4 regions of the Alicycliphilus sp. T452 genome follow, and region 2 is predicted to be linked to each of the others. Evidence: predicted binding sites of a transcription regulator. Region 2 holds the regulator's gene; each other region holds the start of a gene.
The links. The regulator sigma-54, encoded in region 2, starts transcription at its own class of promoters, with help from an activator protein. The targets are predictions, from matches to a motif close to TGGCANGNAANCTGCTTT.

Region 1: a site for sigma-54 is predicted at 1,501-1,518, ahead of glnA (type I glutamate--ammonia ligase). Genes of this name have one in related genera too.
Region 3: a site for sigma-54 is predicted at 2,213-2,230, ahead of nirB (nitrite reductase large subunit NirB). Genes of this name have one in related genera too.
Region 4: a site for sigma-54 is predicted at 2,362-2,379, ahead of pedF (cytochrome c-550 PedF). Genes of this name have one in related genera too.

What each region holds. Positions count from the first base shown of each region.
Region 1 is NZ_JBTNEH010000018.1:97,790-102,198, reverse strand. Features, by position in the region: gene ACX12L_RS16265 (EI24 domain-containing protein) at 1-576, shown strand, start outside; gene ACX12L_RS16260 (competence/damage-inducible protein A) at 573-1,394, shown strand; gene glnA (type I glutamate--ammonia ligase) at 1,568-2,983, shown strand; gene ACX12L_RS16250 (hypothetical protein) at 3,157-3,654, shown strand; gene glnL (nitrogen regulation protein NR(II)) at 3,679-4,409, shown strand, end outside.
Region 2 is NZ_JBTNEH010000003.1:14,688-19,096, forward strand. Features, by position in the region: gene ACX12L_RS03090 (thiol:disulfide interchange protein DsbA/DsbL) at 1-97, shown strand, start outside; gene lptA (lipopolysaccharide transport periplasmic protein LptA) at 216-860, shown strand; gene lptB (LPS export ABC transporter ATP-binding protein) at 857-1,657, shown strand; gene ACX12L_RS03105 (RNA polymerase factor sigma-54) at 1,707-3,260, shown strand; gene ACX12L_RS03110 (acyl-CoA thioesterase) at 3,274-3,714, shown strand; gene ACX12L_RS03115 (THUMP domain-containing class I SAM-dependent RNA methyltransferase) at 3,711-4,409, shown strand, end outside.
Region 3 is NZ_JBTNEH010000011.1:42,453-46,861, forward strand. Features, by position in the region: gene ACX12L_RS11620 (dihydrolipoamide acetyltransferase family protein) at 1-652, shown strand, start outside; gene lpdA (dihydrolipoyl dehydrogenase) at 660-2,060, shown strand; gene nirB (nitrite reductase large subunit NirB) at 2,317-4,409, shown strand, end outside.
Region 4 is NZ_JBTNEH010000025.1:32,646-37,054, forward strand. Features, by position in the region: gene ACX12L_RS18800 (cytochrome b) at 1-135, opposite strand, end outside; gene ACX12L_RS18805 (sigma-54-dependent Fis family transcriptional regulator) at 152-2,119, opposite strand; gene pedF (cytochrome c-550 PedF) at 2,421-2,912, shown strand; gene ACX12L_RS18815 (hypothetical protein) at 3,116-3,529, shown strand; gene ACX12L_RS18820 (EAL domain-containing protein) at 3,641-4,409, shown strand, end outside.

The DNA.
Region 1 (4,409 bases), on a different contig from region 2:
GCCATCGTTTCGCTGGTGGCGGAGCGGCGCTTTGCACAGCTGCAGCGCAAGCGGGGCGGCTCTTTCGTGGTCAGCGTGCTGTGGTCGCTGGGCTCCACCATCGCCGCGCTGCTGGCGCTGGTGGTCTCCATGCCGCTGTGGCTCGTTCCCCCGCTGGTGCTGGTGCTGCCGCCGCTGATCTGGGGCTGGCTGACCTACCGCGTCATGGCCTTCGACGCGCTGGCCGAGCATGCGAGCAGGCCGGAGCGGCAGGAGATCTTCAAGCGCCACAGGCTGAGCCTGCTGACCATCGGCGTGCTGTGCGGTTTCCTGGGCGCGGCGCCCGGCATCGTCTGGGCCTCGGGCGTGGTGTTCGCGGCGGCGTTCTTCATGCTCGTGCCCATCGCCATCTGGATCTACACGCTGGTGTTCGCCTTTTCTTCCCTGTGGTTCACCCACTTCTGCCTGGCGGCGTTGCAGCGGCTGCGGGAGCAGGACGGCGACCCGTCCTCTCCCCTGGCCACGCCCGCCATTCCTGCCAGCCCACCGCCGCCGGCGCTCGCTCCTCCGCCTTCTCCGGACTCGCATCCCGCATGATTCCATCCTTCGGCCTCATCATCGTCGGCGACGAAATCCTCTCGGGCAAGCGCGCGGACAAGCACCTGCCCAAGGTCATCGAACTGCTGGCCGCCCGCGGCCTTGCGCTGGCCTACGCGGACTATGTGGGCGACGACCGCCCGCGCATCACCGCGGCCCTGCAGCGCGCGTTCGCCTCGGGCGACGTCGTCTTCAGCTGCGGCGGCATAGGCGCCACGCCCGACGACCACACGCGCCAATGCGCGGCAGCCGCGCTGCAGCGGCCCCTGGCGCTGCACCCCGAGGCGGCGGCGCTGATCCGCGAGCGCATGCAGGACGTCGCGCGCGAGCAGGGCGAGGCGTTCGATCCCGACCGGCCGGACAACGCGCACCGGCTCAACATGGGCGTGTTCCCCGAGGGCGCGCGCATCATTCCCAACCCCTACAACAAGATCCCGGGCTTCTCCTGCGACGGGCCGGGAGGCGGCACGGTGCATTTCATGCCGGGCTTCCCGGTGATGGCCTGGCCCATGGTGGAGTGGGTGCTGGACCACTACTGTGCCCAGTGGTTCAACCGCCAGCCCCAAACCGAGCATTCGATCGTGCTGCATGGCGCTATGGAGGCCGCGCTCACCCCGCTCATGGAGCGCATAGAGGCCGCGCACCCTGGTATCAAGGTGTTCAGCCTGCCCAGTGTCGATCACCCCGTGCACGGCAGGCACGTGGAACTGGGGGTCAAGGGCCCGGCCGCGCTGGTTCCGGCGGCATGGCAGGAGCTTTACCAGGGTCTGCACCAATCTGGTGCGGGCATGGGCCCCGAAATGGTGCGCAATATCTGAGAAGGTGCCCCACTTAGAATCCCGCACGCAATCGGTGCACCGTGCGCCGCCTGGAATCGAGGGCGACCACGGTGGAGCACCCCAGCCCCACGGGCGCCGCGCGGGCTGGCACGCAACCTGCTTTTCCTTGCGCATCCTTTTTCGATGCGCATTTCTATCCCTGGAGAACCCTGATGGCCAAGACCGTTGCAGACGTGATGAAGATGGTGGAGGAAAACGAAGTCAAGTTCGTCGACCTGCGCTTCACGGACACCCGTGGCAAGGAACAGCACGTGACCGTGCCGATCTCGCACTTCGACGAGGACAAGTTCACCTCCGGCCATGCGTTCGACGGCTCCTCCGTCGCCGGCTGGAAGGGCATCGAAGCCTCGGACATGCAGCTCATGCCCGACCCGAGCACGGCCAACATCGACCCGTTCTTCGAGGAAACCACGCTGTTCCTGCAATGCGACGTGGTCGAGCCCGGCGACGGCAAGGCCTATGACCGCGACCCGCGCTCCATCGCCAAGCGCGCCGAGGCCTACCTGAAGGCCTCGGGCCTGGGCGACACGGCCTACTTCGGCCCCGAGCCCGAGTTCTTCATCTTCGACGGCGTGCGCTGGAGCAACGAGCCGGGCAAGGTGTTCTTCGAGATCGAGGAATACGAAGCTCCCTGGAACAGCGGCACCAAGTTCGACGGCGGCAACCGCGGCCACCGCCCCACGACCAAGGGTGGCTACTTCCCCGTGCCGCCCGTGGACAGCACGCAGGACATGCGCGCCGAGATGGTGCTGATCCTCGAGTCCCTGGGCATCCCGGTCGAGGTGTTCCACCACGAGGTGGCCGGCGCCGGCCAGAACGAGATCGGCACCAGGTTCTCCACCCTGGTCGAGCGCGCCGACTGGACCCAGGTGATGAAGTACGTCATCTGGAACGTGGCCAACGCCTATGGCAAGACGGCGACCTTCATGCCCAAGCCCTACGCGGGCGACAACGGCTCGGGCATGCACGTGCACCAGTCGATCTGGAAGGACGGCAAGAACCTGTTCGCGGGCGACGGCTACGCGGGCCTGTCGGACTTCGCGCTGTACTACATCGGCGGCATCATCAAGCACGCCCGCGCGCTCAACGCCATCACCAACCCCGGCACCAACAGCTACAAGCGCCTGGTGCCCGGCTTCGAGGCGCCGGTCAAGCTCGCCTACAGCTCGCGCAACCGCTCGGCGTCGATCCGCATCCCCTACGTGGCCAACCCCAAGGGCCGCCGCATCGAGGCGCGCTTCCCCGATCCTTCGTCCAACCCCTACCTGTGCTTCTCGGCGCTGATGATGGCGGGCCTGGACGGCGTGGAGAACAAGATCCATCCGGGCGAGGCCGCCACCAAGGACCTGTACCACCTGCCGCCCGAGGAGGACAAGCTGGTGCCCACCGTGTGCCACAGCCTGGACCAGGCGCTGGAGGCGCTGGACAAGGACCGCGGCTTCCTGACCAAGGGCGGCGTGTTCTCCGACAACATGCTGGACGCCTACATCGAGCTCAAGATGGGCGAGGTGCAGCGCTTCCGCATGGCGCCGCACCCCGTCGAGTACGACATGTACTACTCGCTGTGACCGGCACGGGGGGGCATCACGGCCTCCCGGCGGTGTGCCACAGGGCGGCTGCGGCCGCCTTTTTGCATGGCGGACCGTGCGGGCCAATCGGGCGCCGCAATTGGCGGTCCGGGGTGATTGGGGGATACTCAGCGCCGCCGTGCATGCGCCGCGCATGTCATGTGAGGAATCCGATGAAACACAGCCACAGCCTGCTTGCCCTGACCATCATTGCCGCCATGCTGCAGCCCGCCTGGGCGCAGGACCGTATCTACCGCTGCGGCAACGAGTACACCAACAACGCCGCCCAGGCCAAGGAGCGTGGCTGCAAGCTCGTCGAAGGCGGCAACGTGACGGTGCTGCAGGGGCCGCGGCCGGCCGCGGCGGCGCCAGGCGGCGGGGCCGGCGCCAGCGGCAGCCCGCCGGCGAATGCGCCGCGCGTGGATGCTGCCGACCAGCGCGCGCGCGACGCCGATGCGCGCGCCATCCTCGATGCCGAGCTGCGCAAGGCCGAGGCGCGCCTGGCCGAGCTGCGCAAGGAATACAACGACGGCTATCCCCAGCGCTCGGCCCTGGAGATGCGCAACCCTCAGGGCTACATCGAACGCACGGCCGAGCTCAAGGCCGCCGTGGCCCGCGCCGAGGCCGACGTGGCCGGCATCAAGCGCGAACTCGCGCGCTTGAACAAGTAAGCGCGGGCAAGGCAAGGGGGCACCATCATTTCGGCACCCCGGCCCGCGGAGCGCTATCAGGCGCTCGATCTCATCTCCACGCTGGTGGCCGTGCTGCACCCCGATGGTGCAGTGGTGTTCGTCAACGCCGCGCTGGAGGACGCCCTGGGCCTGTCGCGCCGCATGCTGGAGGGCGCGGACTTCGGCGCGCTGCTGACCGACCCGGCCATCCTGCAGAAGGCGCTGGCGGGCGCGCGCGGGCGCGACTTCGCGGCGCTGCGCTTCGAGGCCGCGCTGCGCCGTCCTCCGCAGGACCCGCTGCCCGTGCACGCCAACGTGGCGCGGGCCGAACCTGGCCGCGAGGTGATCGTGGAGCTGTGGCCGCTGGAGGCCCAGGCGCGCCAGGACCGCGAGGAGCGCCTGCGCGAGCAGGCCCAGGCGCACAAGGAACTGATCCGCAACCTGGCGCACGAGATCAAGAACCCGCTGGGCGGCATACGCGGCGCGGCGCAGCTGCTGCAAATGGAGCTGCCCGGCCCCGAGCTCGCCGAATACACCCAGGTCATCATCCACGAGGCCGACCGCCTGCAGGGCCTGGTGGACCGGCTGCTGGCGCCGCACCGCCATCCGCACCAGGTGGGCGACGTGAACATCCATGAAGTCTGCGAGCGCGTGCGCTCCCTGGTGCTGGCCGAATACCCCCAGGGCCTGGCCGTGCTGCGCGACTACGACACCTCGATCCCCGAGTTCCGCGGCGACCGCGCGCAGCTCCTGCA
Region 2 (4,409 bases):
GGCGGGCCGCTACTACACCGACGGCACCATGGCCGGCAACATGCAGAACGTGCTGCAGATCGTCGAGTACCTGGCCGGCGTGGCGCGCAAGGGGTGACGCCGCGCGTCTGCCCGGCACGAGGCGCGCCCCCGGGCGCGCTTTTTATTTGCGTCCACCGGGCTTGGCTCTGGCGGCGGCGAATGCGTCAGTACAATGACCGCAAGAATCGTGCCCTATGAGAATCCGACTGCCCTCCCTCCTTCTGCTTGGCGCCCTGGCACTGGCCTGGTTGCCGGGCGCGCATGCCGAGAAGGCTGACCGCAACAAGCCCATGAACATCGAGGCCGATGCGCTGCGCCACGACGAGCTCAAGCAGACCAGCGTGTTCACCGGCCATGTGGTCATGACCAAGGGCAGCATCGTGCTGCGCGGCGCGCAGCTGGACGTGCGCCAGGATCCCGATGGCTTCCAGTACGGCGTGGTGACGGCCGAATCGGGCAAGCGCGCCTTCTTCCGGCAAAAGCGCGACACGCCGCCGGGCCAGCCCGACGAGTTCGTCGAGGGCGAGGGCGAGGTCATCGAATACGACGGCCGTGCCGACACCGTGAAGTTCATCCGCCGCGCCGAGCTGCGCCGCTACCGCGAGGCCCAGCTCACCGACGAAGTCAAGGGCGCGGTCATCGTCTACAACAACCTCACAGACGTGTTCACCGTGGACGGGCAGAAGACCGCGCCGGCCGGCACCAGCGCGGGCACGCCCGGCGGCCGCGTGCGCGCCGTGCTGTCGCCCAAGGAGCCGGCCTCGGGCACGGCGCCGCCGCCCGCGCGCGCCGAGCCACCCGTGCTGCGCCCCACTCCCAGCCTGGGCGGCACGCAGTGAGCGCGGTCGTGGACGAGACGCGCACGCAGGGCGCGCCCGGGGCGCCGCAGGACGGCGCCAGCCGGCTGGAGGCGCTGCACCTGCAGAAGTCCTACGGCAGCCGCAAGGTGGTCAAGGACGTGTCGCTGGTCGTGCAGAAGGGCGAGGTGGTGGGGCTGCTGGGCCCCAACGGCGCGGGCAAGACCACGTCGTTCTACATGATCGTGGGCCTGGTGCGCAGCGACGGCGGCGACATCCGCATCGACGGCCACTCGGTGGCCAACATGCCCATCCACCGGCGCTCGCGCCTGGGCCTGTCCTACCTGCCGCAGGAGGCGTCGATCTTCCGCAAGCTTAACGTGGAGGACAACGTGCGCGCGGTGCTGGAGCTGCAGACCGGCGCGGACGGCCGGGCGCTGCCGCGCGGCGAGATCGAGCGCCGGCTCACCGAGCTGCTGCAGGAGCTGCGCGTGGACCACCTGCGCCAGTCGCCCGCGCTGGCGTTGTCGGGCGGCGAGCGCCGCCGCGTGGAGATCGCCCGGGCGCTGGCCACGCAGCCGCGCTTCATCCTGCTGGACGAGCCCTTCGCGGGCATCGACCCGATCGCCGTGATCGAGATCCAGCGCATCATCGGCTTCCTGAAGGCGCGCGGCATCGGCGTGCTCATCACCGACCACAACGTGCGCGAGACGCTGGGCATCTGCGACCACGCCTTCATCATCAGCGACGGCCATGTGCTCGCGCAGGGCACGCCGTCGGAAATCGTCGACAACGCGGAAGTGCGCCGGGTCTACCTGGGCGAGCACTTCCGCATGTGAGAGACATGGGCCGCGGTACGACACAAGGCCGGACGGCGGGTGCCGGGCCATGAAACCCAGCCTGTCGCTGCGCGTCTCGCAGCACCTGGCGCTCACGCCGCAGCTGCAGCAGTCCATCCGCCTGCTGCAGCTGTCCACGCTGGAGCTGGCGCAGGAGGTCGAGCAGATGCTCGACGAAAACCCCTTCCTGGAGCGCTCGGAGGACGATGCGCCGCCGGAGGAGCCGGGCGCGCCCCCTGCGGGCGAGCGCGGCAGCCAGGCCGAGGATGCTACGCCTTCAGGAGCTGCCGACGCAGACTGGTCGGGCGATGAAGGCCAAAACGACGCTGAAATGCCCGACATCGCCGCGCCCACCGACTGGGACGGCGACACCGACATCCCGGGCGACGACCGCGAGTGGGGGAGCGATGCGCCCGCAGGCGCCGGCAGCGGCTCCGGCGATGGCGACGAGGCCGACGCCGCGGACCTCGCGCACGGCCACGAATCGCTCGCCGACCACCTTGAGCGCCAGGCCCTGGCGCTGCGCCTGTCCGAGCTGGACATGGCGGCGCTGCGCTTTCTCATCGGCTCGCTCAACGACGACGGCTATCTGGACGAGCCGCTCGAATCCCTGGCCGCGAGCCTGGCGGACGAGGGCGACGCCGAGCAGCTCGACGAGCTGATGCACCGCCTGACCGTGGCCCTGCGCCTGCTGCAGAGCCTGGAGCCCGCGGGCGTGGGCGCGCGCGGGCTGGCCGAATGCCTGACGCTGCAGCTGCAGGCGCTGGACCGGGAAGAGGAGGGCGACCCCGAGGTGATCCAGGCCGCGCTGTGCATCTGCCGCCAGCCGCTCGACTTGCTGGCGCGGCGCGACGTGCGCCGCCTGGCCCAGGCCGCAGGCAGCAGCGACGACTGCACGCGCGCCGCCATGGCGCTGATCGCACGGCTGGAGCCGCGCCCCGGGCGGCGCTTCGCCGACGTGGAGCGCAACGTCATCGTGCCCGACGTGATCGTCCGGAAGACCGGGCGCGGCGCGCAGCAGAGCTTCAGCGTCCGCCTCAACCCCGACGTGATGCCGCGCCTGCGCGTGCACGACGTCTACGCCAACGCCCTGCGCGGCGGCAGCAAAGGCGACGGCCACCAGGCGCTGCAGGCCAGGCTGCAGGAGGCGCGCTGGTTCATCAAGAACATACAGCAGCGCTTCGACACCATCCTGCGCGTGTCCAGCGCCATCGTGGAGCGGCAGAAGAACTTCTTCGTGCATGGCGAGCTGGCCATGCGCCCGCTGGTGCTGCGCGAGATCGCCGACGAGCTCGGCCTGCACGAATCCACCATCAGCCGCGTGACCACGGCCAAGTACATGGCCACGCCCCAGGGCACGTTCGAGCTCAAGTACTTCTTCGGCTCGGGCCTGGGCACCGAGACCGGCGGCAGCGCGTCGAGCACGGCGGTGCGCGCGCTCATCCGGCAGTTCGTCGCCGCCGAGGACCCGCACAAGCCGCTGTCGGACGGCCAGATCGCCGACATGCTCAAGGAACAGGGCATAGAGTGCGCGCGCCGCACCGTGGCCAAGTACCGCGAGGCGCTGAAGATCGCGCCCGCCAACCTGCGCAAGGCGCTATAGAAAGAGATACCCCATGGCACGCATCGTCTTCGACCTGCCGGCGCACTTCGGCTTCAGCACCGAGCTGCAGGTCTACATCAGCCACGTCAACCAGGGCGGCCACCTGGACAACGCGCAGCTGCTCAGCCTGGTGTCGGAGGCGCGCGTGCGCTTCTTCCGCTCCCTGGGCTATGCCGAGGCGGACGTGGCGGGCCTGTCCACCGTGGTGGGCGACATGCTGGCGCAGTACAAGTCCGAGGCCTTCCATGGCGAGACGCTGCGCGTGCAGATGACGCCGCAGGACTTCAACCGCTACGGCTTCGACCTGGTGTTCCGCATGACGGAGAAGTCCCAGGGCCGCGAGGTCGCGCGCGGCAAGACCGGCATCGTCTTCATCGACCGGGCCGCGCGCAGGCCCGCGCCCATCCCCGAGCCCGTGCGCCAGCTGCTGCAGCGCGCCGCACAGCCGCAATGAACACCCTGCAACTCTTCCTGCCCTGCGCCGCCGGCGTCGAGGGCTTCCTGGCCGACGAGGTGCACGGCCTCACGGGCCTGTCCGGCCAGGACCTGCTGGTGGGCCGCGCCGGCGTGCTGGTGCGCGCCGCCTGGCGCGACGCGCTGCTTCTCAACCTGCACAGCCGCCTGGCCCAGCGCGTGCTGGTGCAGCTGGCCGAGCGGCCCTACCGCAGCGAGGACGACATCTACGCGCTGGCCGGCGACGTGGCCTGGGAGGCCTGGTTCACCCCGCGCCAGAGCTTCAAGGTGGAGGTGACGGCGCAGCACAGCCCGCTCAAGAGCCTGAACTTCGCCGCCCTGCGCGTGAAGGACGCCGTGGCCGACCGCTTCCGCGCCAAGGGCGGCAGCCGCCCCGACGTCGAGACGCGCTGGCCCGACGTGCGCATCCACCTGCACCTGACGCGCGAGCACGCCCAGCTGTACATCGACACCTCGGGCGAGCCGCTGTTCAAGCGCGGCTGGCGCGAGGACAAGGGCGACGCGCCGCTCAAGGAAACCCTGGCCGCAGCCATGATCGCGGCCACGGGCTGGGACCCGCATGGCGATGCGCCCATGCCGCTGTACGACCCCTGCTGCGGCAGCGGCACCGTGGTCATCGAGGCGGCGCAGATCGCCTGCCGCATCGCGCCCGGGCTCAGGCGCCGCTTCGGGTTC
Region 3 (4,409 bases), on a different contig from region 2:
GCAGAAGATGCAGGAGGCCAAGCGCCGCATCCCGCACTTCAGCTACGTGGAAGAGGTGGACGTGACCGAACTGGAGGCGCTGCGCCAGCGGCTCAACCAGATCCACGGCGCCGCGCGCGGCAAGCTCACGCTGCTGCCCTTCCTGGCGCGCGCCATGGTGCTGGCGTTGCGCGACTTCCCGCAGATCAACGCCCGCTATGACGACGAGGCCGGCCAGGTCACGCGCTACGAGGCCGTGCACTTAGGCGTTGCCACGCAGACCGACGCCGGCCTGATGGTGCCCGTGCTGCGCCACGCCGAAGCGCTGGATCTGTGGGCCTGCGCCGCCGGCATCGCCCGCGTGGCCGAAGGCGCGCGCGGCGGCCGCGCGCCGCGCGAGGAGCTCTCGGGCTCGACCATCACCCTCACGAGCCTGGGGGCGCTCGGCGGCATCGCCAGCACGCCGGTCATCAACCACCCCGAGGTGGCCATCGTGGGCGTCAACCGCATGGTCGAGCGCCCCATGCTGCGCGGCGGCCAGGTGGTGGCGCGCCAGCTCATGAACCTCTCGTCCTCGTTCGACCACCGCGTGGTCGACGGCATGGACGCGGCGCGGTTCATCCAGGCCGTGCGCGCGCTGCTCGAAACCCCGGCCCTGCTGTTCGTGGAGTGAAGAAGACATGACCAAGGAAATCACGACCAAGCTGCTGGTGATCGGCGGCGGCCCCGGCGGCTACGTAGCGGCGATCCGCGCCGGCCAGCTGGGCATCCCCACGGTGCTGGCCGAAGGGGCCGGCCTGGGCGGCACGTGCCTGAACATCGGCTGCATCCCGTCCAAGGCCATCATCCACGCGGCCGAGGAGTTCGAGCGCGCGCGCCACCAGGCCGCGGGCTCGGCGCTGGGCATCCGCGTGAGCGACCCGCAGATCGACATCGCGCAGACCGTGCGCTGGAAGGACGGCATCGTCGCGCGCCTGACAGGCGGCGTCGGCACGCTGCTGCGCAAGGCGGGCGTGCAGGTGCTCAAGGGCTGGGCGCAGATAGAGGACGGCAAGACCGCCACCGTGCAGCTGCAGGGCGGCGAGAGCGTGCGCGTGCGCTGCGAGCACCTGCTGCTGGCCACGGGCTCCGAGCCCGTGGAGCTGCCCAGCATGCCCTTCGGCGGCCCGATCTGGTCGTCCACCGACGCGCTCTCGCCCGACGTCGTTCCGAAGCGCCTGGTGGTGGTCGGCGCGGGCTACATCGGCCTGGAGCTGGGCATCGCCTACCGCAAGCTGGGCGTCGAGGTCACCGTGGTCGAGGCCGCGCAGCGCGTGCTGCCCAGCTACGACGAGGAGCTGACCCAGCCCGTGCTCGACGCCCTGCAAAAGAGCGGCATCGTGCTGCACCTGGGCTGCAGCGTGCAGGGCTACGACGACAGGCACGGCGTGCACGTGCGCAACGACGCGCGCGCCGAGGACTTCGCGCTGCCCGCCGAGCGCGTGCTCGTCGCCGTGGGCCGCAGGCCGCGCACCGCGGGCTTCGCGCTGGAGTCGCTGCAGCTGGACATGGCAGGGCGCCACGTGGCCATCGACGCGCATTGCCGCACCTCCATGCGCAATGTCTGGGCGATCGGCGACGTGACGGGCGAGCCCATGCTCGCGCACCGCGCCATGGCGCAGGGCGAATGCGTGGCCGAGCAGATCGCGGGCCGGAACCGCCGCTTCGAGCCCATGGCCATCCCCGCCGTGTGCTTCACCGACCCCGAGGTGGTCGTCGTGGGCCGCACGCCGGGCGAGGCGCGCGCCGCGGGGCTGGACTGCATCGACGCCGCCTTCCCCTTCGCCGCCAATGGCCGCGCCATGACGCTGCAGGCCACCGGCGGCTTCGTGCGCGTGGTGGCGCGGCGCGACAACCACCTCATCCTCGGCTGGCAGGCCGTGGGCAAGGGGGTGGCGGAGCTGGCGACCGCCTTCGGCCAGTCCATGGAGATGGGCGCGCGGCTGGAGGACGTGGGCCACACCATCCATGCCCACCCCACGCTGGGCGAGGCCGTGCAGGAGGCGGCGCTCAAGGCGCTGGGCCAGGCGCTGCATATCTGACCCGGCTGCGCCGTGGATGAAGGGCCGCTACCGGCGATGGCCGGCAGCGGCCCTTTTGCGTGTGGAGCCTGTTTGGTGCGCCGCACCAAAGCCATGCACCAAAAACCGGCAGCGCCGTGCCTGCGGGCGGAGCCGTCCCCCTGGCTGCATGCTGGCACGGTCGTTGCATCAACCCTGCCGTGGCCGATGGGGGCCACGGGCCGGGCGTGGCATGTCTGCCCGCCGGCGGGGTCAACAGGTACCGTGCGAGGGCGTGATGAAGAAGATGAGACTGGTCATGGTGGGCAACGGCATGGCGGGGGTGCGCACGCTCGAAGAGCTGCAGAAAATCGCCCCAGGCCTGTACGACATCACCGTCTTCGGCGCCGAGCCGCACCCCAACTACAACCGCATCCTGCTCTCGCCGGTGCTGGCGGGCGAGCAGCAGCTCTCGCAGATCGTGCTCAACGACTGGGCCTGGTACGAAGACAACGGCATCGCCCTGCACGCCGGCTGCACCGTCACCCATGTGGACCGCGCGCGCCGCATGGTGCATGCCGTCCATGCCGGCGGCGGGACCGTCAGCGCGCCCTACGACCGCCTGATCCTCGCCACGGGCTCCAGGCCCTTCATCCTGCCCATCCCCGGCAGCCGGCTCGAAGGCGTGCTGGCCTACCGCGACATCGCCGACACCCAGGCCATGATCGACGCCGCCGCCCGGTACCCGCGCGCCGTGGTCATCGGCGGCGGCCTCCTGGGCCTGGAGGCCGCCAACGGCCTGATGAAGCGCGGCATGCAGGTCACGGTGGTGCATGCCGGCGAATGGCTCATGGAGCGCCAGCTCGACCGCGTGGCGGGGCGGATGCTGGAGAAGGCGCTGGCCGGGCGCGGCATGCGGTTCCTGATGCGGGCGCAGACCGCGGCGCTGCTGGGCAACGAGGCGGGCCGCGTGCGCGCCGTGCGCTTCGAGGACGGCGGCGAGGTGCCCGCCGACCTGGTGGTGATGTGCGTCGGCATACGCCCCGACACCGAGCTGGCCGAGCGCATGCGCCTGCATGTCGACCGCGGCATCGTGGTCGACGACACCCTGCAGACCATCACCGACGCGCGCATCTACGCCGTGGGCGAGTGCGCCGCGCACCGGGGCGTGGCCTACGGTCTGGTGGCGCCGCTGTTCGAGCAGGGGCGGGTGGCGGCGAACCACCTGGCCGAGTTCGGCATAGGCCGCTACCAGGGCTCGCAGACCTCGACCAAGCTCAAGGTCACGGGCATCGACCTGTTCTCGGCGGGCGACTTCCAGGGCGGCGCGGGCACCGAGGAAATCGTGCTCAGCGACCCCGGCAGCGGCACCTACAAGAAGCTCGTGATCAAGGACGACAGGCTGGTCGGCGCCTGCCTGTACGGCAACACCGTGGACGGCGGCTGGTACTTCAAGCTGCTGCGCGACGCGCGCCCCGTCGCCGACATACGCGCCACGCTGGTGTTCGGCGAGAGCAACATCGGCGAGGGCGGCCACGCCGGCCAGAACCAGGCCGCCGCCTTGCCCGACGAGGCCGAGGTCTGCGGCTGCAACGGCGTGACCAAGGGCACGATCTGCAAGGCCATCAAGGACAAGGGGCTGTTCACCGTGGACGAGGTGCGCAGGCACACCAAGGCCAGCGCCAGCTGCGGCTCCTGCACCGGGCTGGTCGAGCAGATCCTGATGGCCACGCTGGGCGGCGCCTACGCCGCCACGCCCAAGACCAAGCCGCTGTGCGCCTGCACCGACCACGGCCACCAGGCAGTGCGCGACGCCATCCGCGCCAACCACCTCGTCAGCAAGGAAGAGGTCTTCGCCTTCATGGAATGGAAGACCCCGGACGGCTGCCCCGGCTGCCGCCCGGCCATCAACTACTACCTGATCAGCACCTGGCCCAAGGAGGCGCTGGACGACCCGCAAAGCCGCGCCATCAACGAGCGCAGCCACGCCAACATCCAGAAGGACGGCACCTACAGCGTGGTGCCGCGCATGTGGGGCGGCGAGACGAGCGCGGCCGAGCTGCGCCGCATCGCCGACGTGGTGGACAGGTACGGGATTCCCACCGTCAAGGTCACGGGCGGCCAGCGCATCGACCTGCTGGGCGTGAGGAAGGAAGACCTGCAGGCCGTGTGGCGCGACATAGGCATGCCCAGCGGCCACGCCTACGGCAAGAGCCTGCGCACCGTGAAGACCTGCGTGGGCAGCGAATGGTGCCGCTTCGGCACGCAGGACAGCAGCGCCCTGGGGCGCGACCTGGAGCGCGCGCTGTGGCGCATGTACGCGCCGCACAAGGTCAAGCTCGCCGTCAGCGGCTGCCCGCGCAACTGCGCCGAGAGCGGCATCAAGGACGT
Region 4 (4,409 bases), on a different contig from region 2:
GTAGGCCCGCAGGCCGCCGCCGCCCTTGGGCAGGCCCTGCATCCACAGGCCCAGGGCGATTTCGGCCAGCAGCAGGGCGGCCATCAGCCAGTGCAGCCAGACCGAGAAGCGGTCGTATCTCGCGGTGTGCGCCATCGCCTGCCTTCCGAAGTCAGTTCAGCAAGTCCGGCGGCAGCAGGTTCTTCTTGCGGTAGATGGTGTTGCGGGAAACACCCAGGGCCTTGGCCGCCGCCGACACATTGCCCTTGTGCAGCTGCAACATCTGTGCCATGGCATGGAGGGTGACGTCCTGCAGGCTGTGGCTGTCGGGGCCGGCATCGCCGCCCGGGCCGGCCGGCGGGGCGTCTGCGGGCAGCGCGCGCACGGGCGCCCGCACCGCCTGCAGCTCCTCCAGGAAGTCGTCGGGCAGATGCCCGGGCGCGATCTGCCCCTCGCGGCCCACCATGACCACCGCCGTGCGCAGCAGGTTGTGCAGCTGGCGCACGTTGCCGGGCCAGTGGTAGCGCCGGAACAGCGCCATGACGGGCTCCGAGATGCCGACGTGCAGCCCGCCGTCGCACAGCGACTTGAGCAGCTTCCTGACCACGCAGTCGAAATCCGTGCGCTCGCGCAGCGCCGGCAGGCGCACCACCAGGCCGTTCAGGCGGTAGTACAAGTCCTCGCGGAAGTCACCGCGCGCGATCAGGTCCTTGAGGTTCTTGTGGGTGGCGCAGACCACCGCCACGTCCACGTCCACCTCCTTGCCCGCCCCCAGGGGACTGATGCGCCGCTCCTGCAGCACGCGCAGCAGCCGCGCCTGCAGATGCCTGGGCATGTCGCCGATTTCGTCGAGGAACAGGGTGCCGCCGTGGGCCTGGGCGATCTTTCCGACGGCGCCCTTCTTGCGCGCGCCGGTGAAGGCTCCCTCCTCGTAGCCGAACAGCTCGGCCTCGATCAAGGATTCGGGAATGGACGCGCAGTTGACCGCCACGAAGGGCTGGCGCGCCCGCGCGGAATCGTTGTGGAACGCCCGGGCCAGCAGGTCCTTGCCGGTGCCGGTCTCGCCCAGGATCATCACCGGTATGTCGCGGTCCACCACCTTGCGCAGCTTGTGGATCACCGCCGCGACCTGGGTGTCGCCCGTGTCCAGGTACTGCAGCGACGACAGCTGCGCCTTGCGCGCGGGCGCCGCGCCGCCCTGCTCCGCGACGGACCGCTCGGCAAACGTGGGGGCCGCCCAGGGGCCGGCCGGCTTGACGTCGGCCCGGCACCAGACGGAGACGCCGCTGTGCAGGTGCAGCTGCCTGGGCGCATGCGAAGCCCCGCCGAACAGCTCCAGCAGGGCTGACATCGGCAGGTCGAACAGCGAGGAAAAGGTGCGCGCCTGCAGGGCGCTGAAGGGCAGGCCCAGCTGGAACTGGGCGCTGCGGTTGGCCGACAGGAAGCGCCCCTCGGGGGTGAACACCGCGATGCCCTCGACCAGGGTGCCCAGGAATTCCGGGCGCGCATGGAAGTGCAGCCGGACCGCCTGGGGGAAGCTGCCGGCGAGCATCTGGTTCTCGATCATCTGCGCCGACATGCGCACCAGGGCCAGGGTGTGCTGGTGGTAGCTGCGGTGGTCGCCGGAGACATCCAGCGCGCCGACGACCTGGCCATGGGGATTGAAAATCGGCGCGCACGAGCAGGTCAGCGCGTGGTTGGCGTGCATGTAGTGCTGCTCGCCGTGCACCGTGACCGCCGTCTCCTCGCTCAAGGCAGTGCCTATGGCATTGGTGCCCTTGGCCTTCTCCGACCAGTCCACGCCAGGCGCCAGGGCGACGCGGGAGGCCTTTTCCAGGAAATCCTTGTCCCCCAGGGAGTGCAGCACCAGCCCCTGCGCGGTGGTCAGCAGCACCATGCTGTGGGTGTTGGCGATCTGCTCGTACAGCGTCTCCATGACCGGCTCGGCGTACTGGAACAGAAAGCGGTTGCCCTCCACCACGTCGCTGAGATCGCACTGCGCCAGCGTGGAGAAGTCCGGCCTTTCCCGGGCAACCACGCCATAGCGCTGGGAACGCCGGTGCGCCTTGCCTATGACCTCTGCGTAATCCTGGGCCGGCCCCTGCGGCTGTGCCGGCGGGCCAGAAAAAGGGATGCTCATCATGTCTCCAGATCCGGGCATCGATGGACCCGGTTTTTTAGTGCGCCATGCGCCAGAAAGCTTGGCGCATGTGCACAGATATCACAAGGCCTCCTGGGATCCCGGGCATTTTCCGTCCATGCCCTCGCAACCGTTGCCTGCAAAAAGTGTTCCAACCCGCACCGCGCCTGATTGCTCCAGGCTGCAACACCCCGCGGCACGGCCTTCACCCGTGCATTGCCCCATGTGCAGACGCTCCGGTCTGGTCCGCATATTGCTTCGCTGCAGGGGAATCCCCCCTTTTCCCTGACAGGAGACATCCATGCGCGTCATTTCCCCACGTTTTCCGCAACGCCCGCTGCACCGGTTGCTGGCCCTGGCCCTGGCCTGCAGCGCAGCGGGTGCCATGGCCCACGGCGATGTGGTGCCGCAGGCCGTGGACACCAGCAGCCTGCCGCAACTGGGCAGCAAATGGCTGGAGGCCAACCCCTACAGCAAGAGCGCCGCGCAAAAGGAGGCCTTGCGCATCGGCAGCTCGGCCTACAACCAGAACTGCGCCCGCTGCCATGGCCTGGAGGCCGTCTCGGGCGGCATCGCCCCGGACCTGCGCAAGTTCGACGAGGAATGCAGCGGCCTGGCCGATGCCGGCAAGAAAGCCGCCTGCTACACCGACATGGACGACTATTACCTCGGCACGGTCAGGCGCGGGCGTACGCGCGACGGGCGCGTCTACATGCCGCCCTTCGAGGGCACGCTGTCGCAGGAGGCGATCTGGGCCATACGCACCTACCTGGAGGTGCGGCGCGGGCAATGACGGGCCCCGGCTTGCCTGCTTGCGCCGCAGGCCTGCGAGCCGCGCCGCATCCATGATTTCAACGGCCATGGGGCGGCGGACCGTCGGCGCGCAGCCGCAATCTGCGCCAGGCGCATCGCCAGCCCGCGCCGCGGCCAGGCCTGCTCGGGCCTTCATGGAACCATCGGGAATCCCTGCCAGGCAGGCACCGGGAACCTCTTCTCTTGATGGCCGGTTACATGCGGCCCGGAGTGCGCGGCGACCCGCAACCCCACCAAATTCTTGACGCGCATCACATCTGTCGGCATCTACCATCAAAACCATGCGATACGAGCGTCAAACACTGTCAACATTTGGCAACGTTTTATCCAAAAAGAAACGGCTGGTCGTATATTCATGTAACTACAAGTCACATCGATCCGCGCCACGCCGCCCGCACAATTCTGCGGGCCGCAGCCGCTGGCGGTCGATTGAAAAACATGCAAACCAGAGACATCACCGTTCGCCGCATGGATCCATGCGTGCTCCCGCTGGCGGGCCGCGCCCTGCTGCGGGAATTGCAATCGGCCTTCCAGGGCATCGCGGCACGCCGCGCCCCGCGGGCGGCGGGCATCGGACTTTCCATTGCCCGGAAATAAGAAGCAAGCAATACAATAGTTACGCAACCAACAGTTACGTACTCCGCCGTGCTTCCTCCCATCCTTCCCGGCTCAGCCCCCACGGATCAGGATCTGCATGGGCAGCTCCTGGTGCAAACGCTGGAGCAGGCCGTCGACGCCGTGGTCGTCATCGACGAGCACAACCGCGTGGTGCTGCTCAACGCGGCGGCCGAGGCCCTGTGGGGCTGGCCGCGCGCCGAGGTGCTGGGCCGCAACGTCGGCATGCTGGTGCCGCCGGGCATCCGCGAGGCGCACGACGGTTACGTGAACACCAACCGCACCACGGGCGTCAACCGCATCGTGGGCACTTCGCGCGACGTGCCGGTGGAGCGCCGCAACGGCACGCGGCTGTGGGCGTCGATGTCGATTTCCCGCGTGGTGATCGGCGCGCGCGTGCTCTACACCGCCTTCCTCAAGGACGTGACGGCCCAGCGCGCGCAGCAGCAGCACCTGCGCCAGCTCTCGCTCGTCGCCGACCGCAGCGGCAGCGGCATGGTCGTGGCCGATGCCGGCCGGCGCATCACCTACGTGAATGCGGGCTTCACGCGGCTGCTGGGCTTCGCCAGCGCCCAGGCGACCGGGCGGCTGCTGCCTGAACTGGCCTGCGGGCCACACACCGACACGCACACCGTCGATGCCCTGCGCGCCTGCGCCGAGGCCGGGCAGGAGATGCTGACCCAGCTGCTGCTCTACACGAGCGACGGGCGCCCGCTCTGGGCCTCGGTCATGATGAACCCGGTGCGCGGCGCCGCGGGCGAGCTGGAACACATCGTGTTCGTGCTCACCGACATCACGCACACCAAGATGCACGAAGTGCTCCAGCACAAGGTGCTGGATGCGATGGCGCACAACGCGCCGC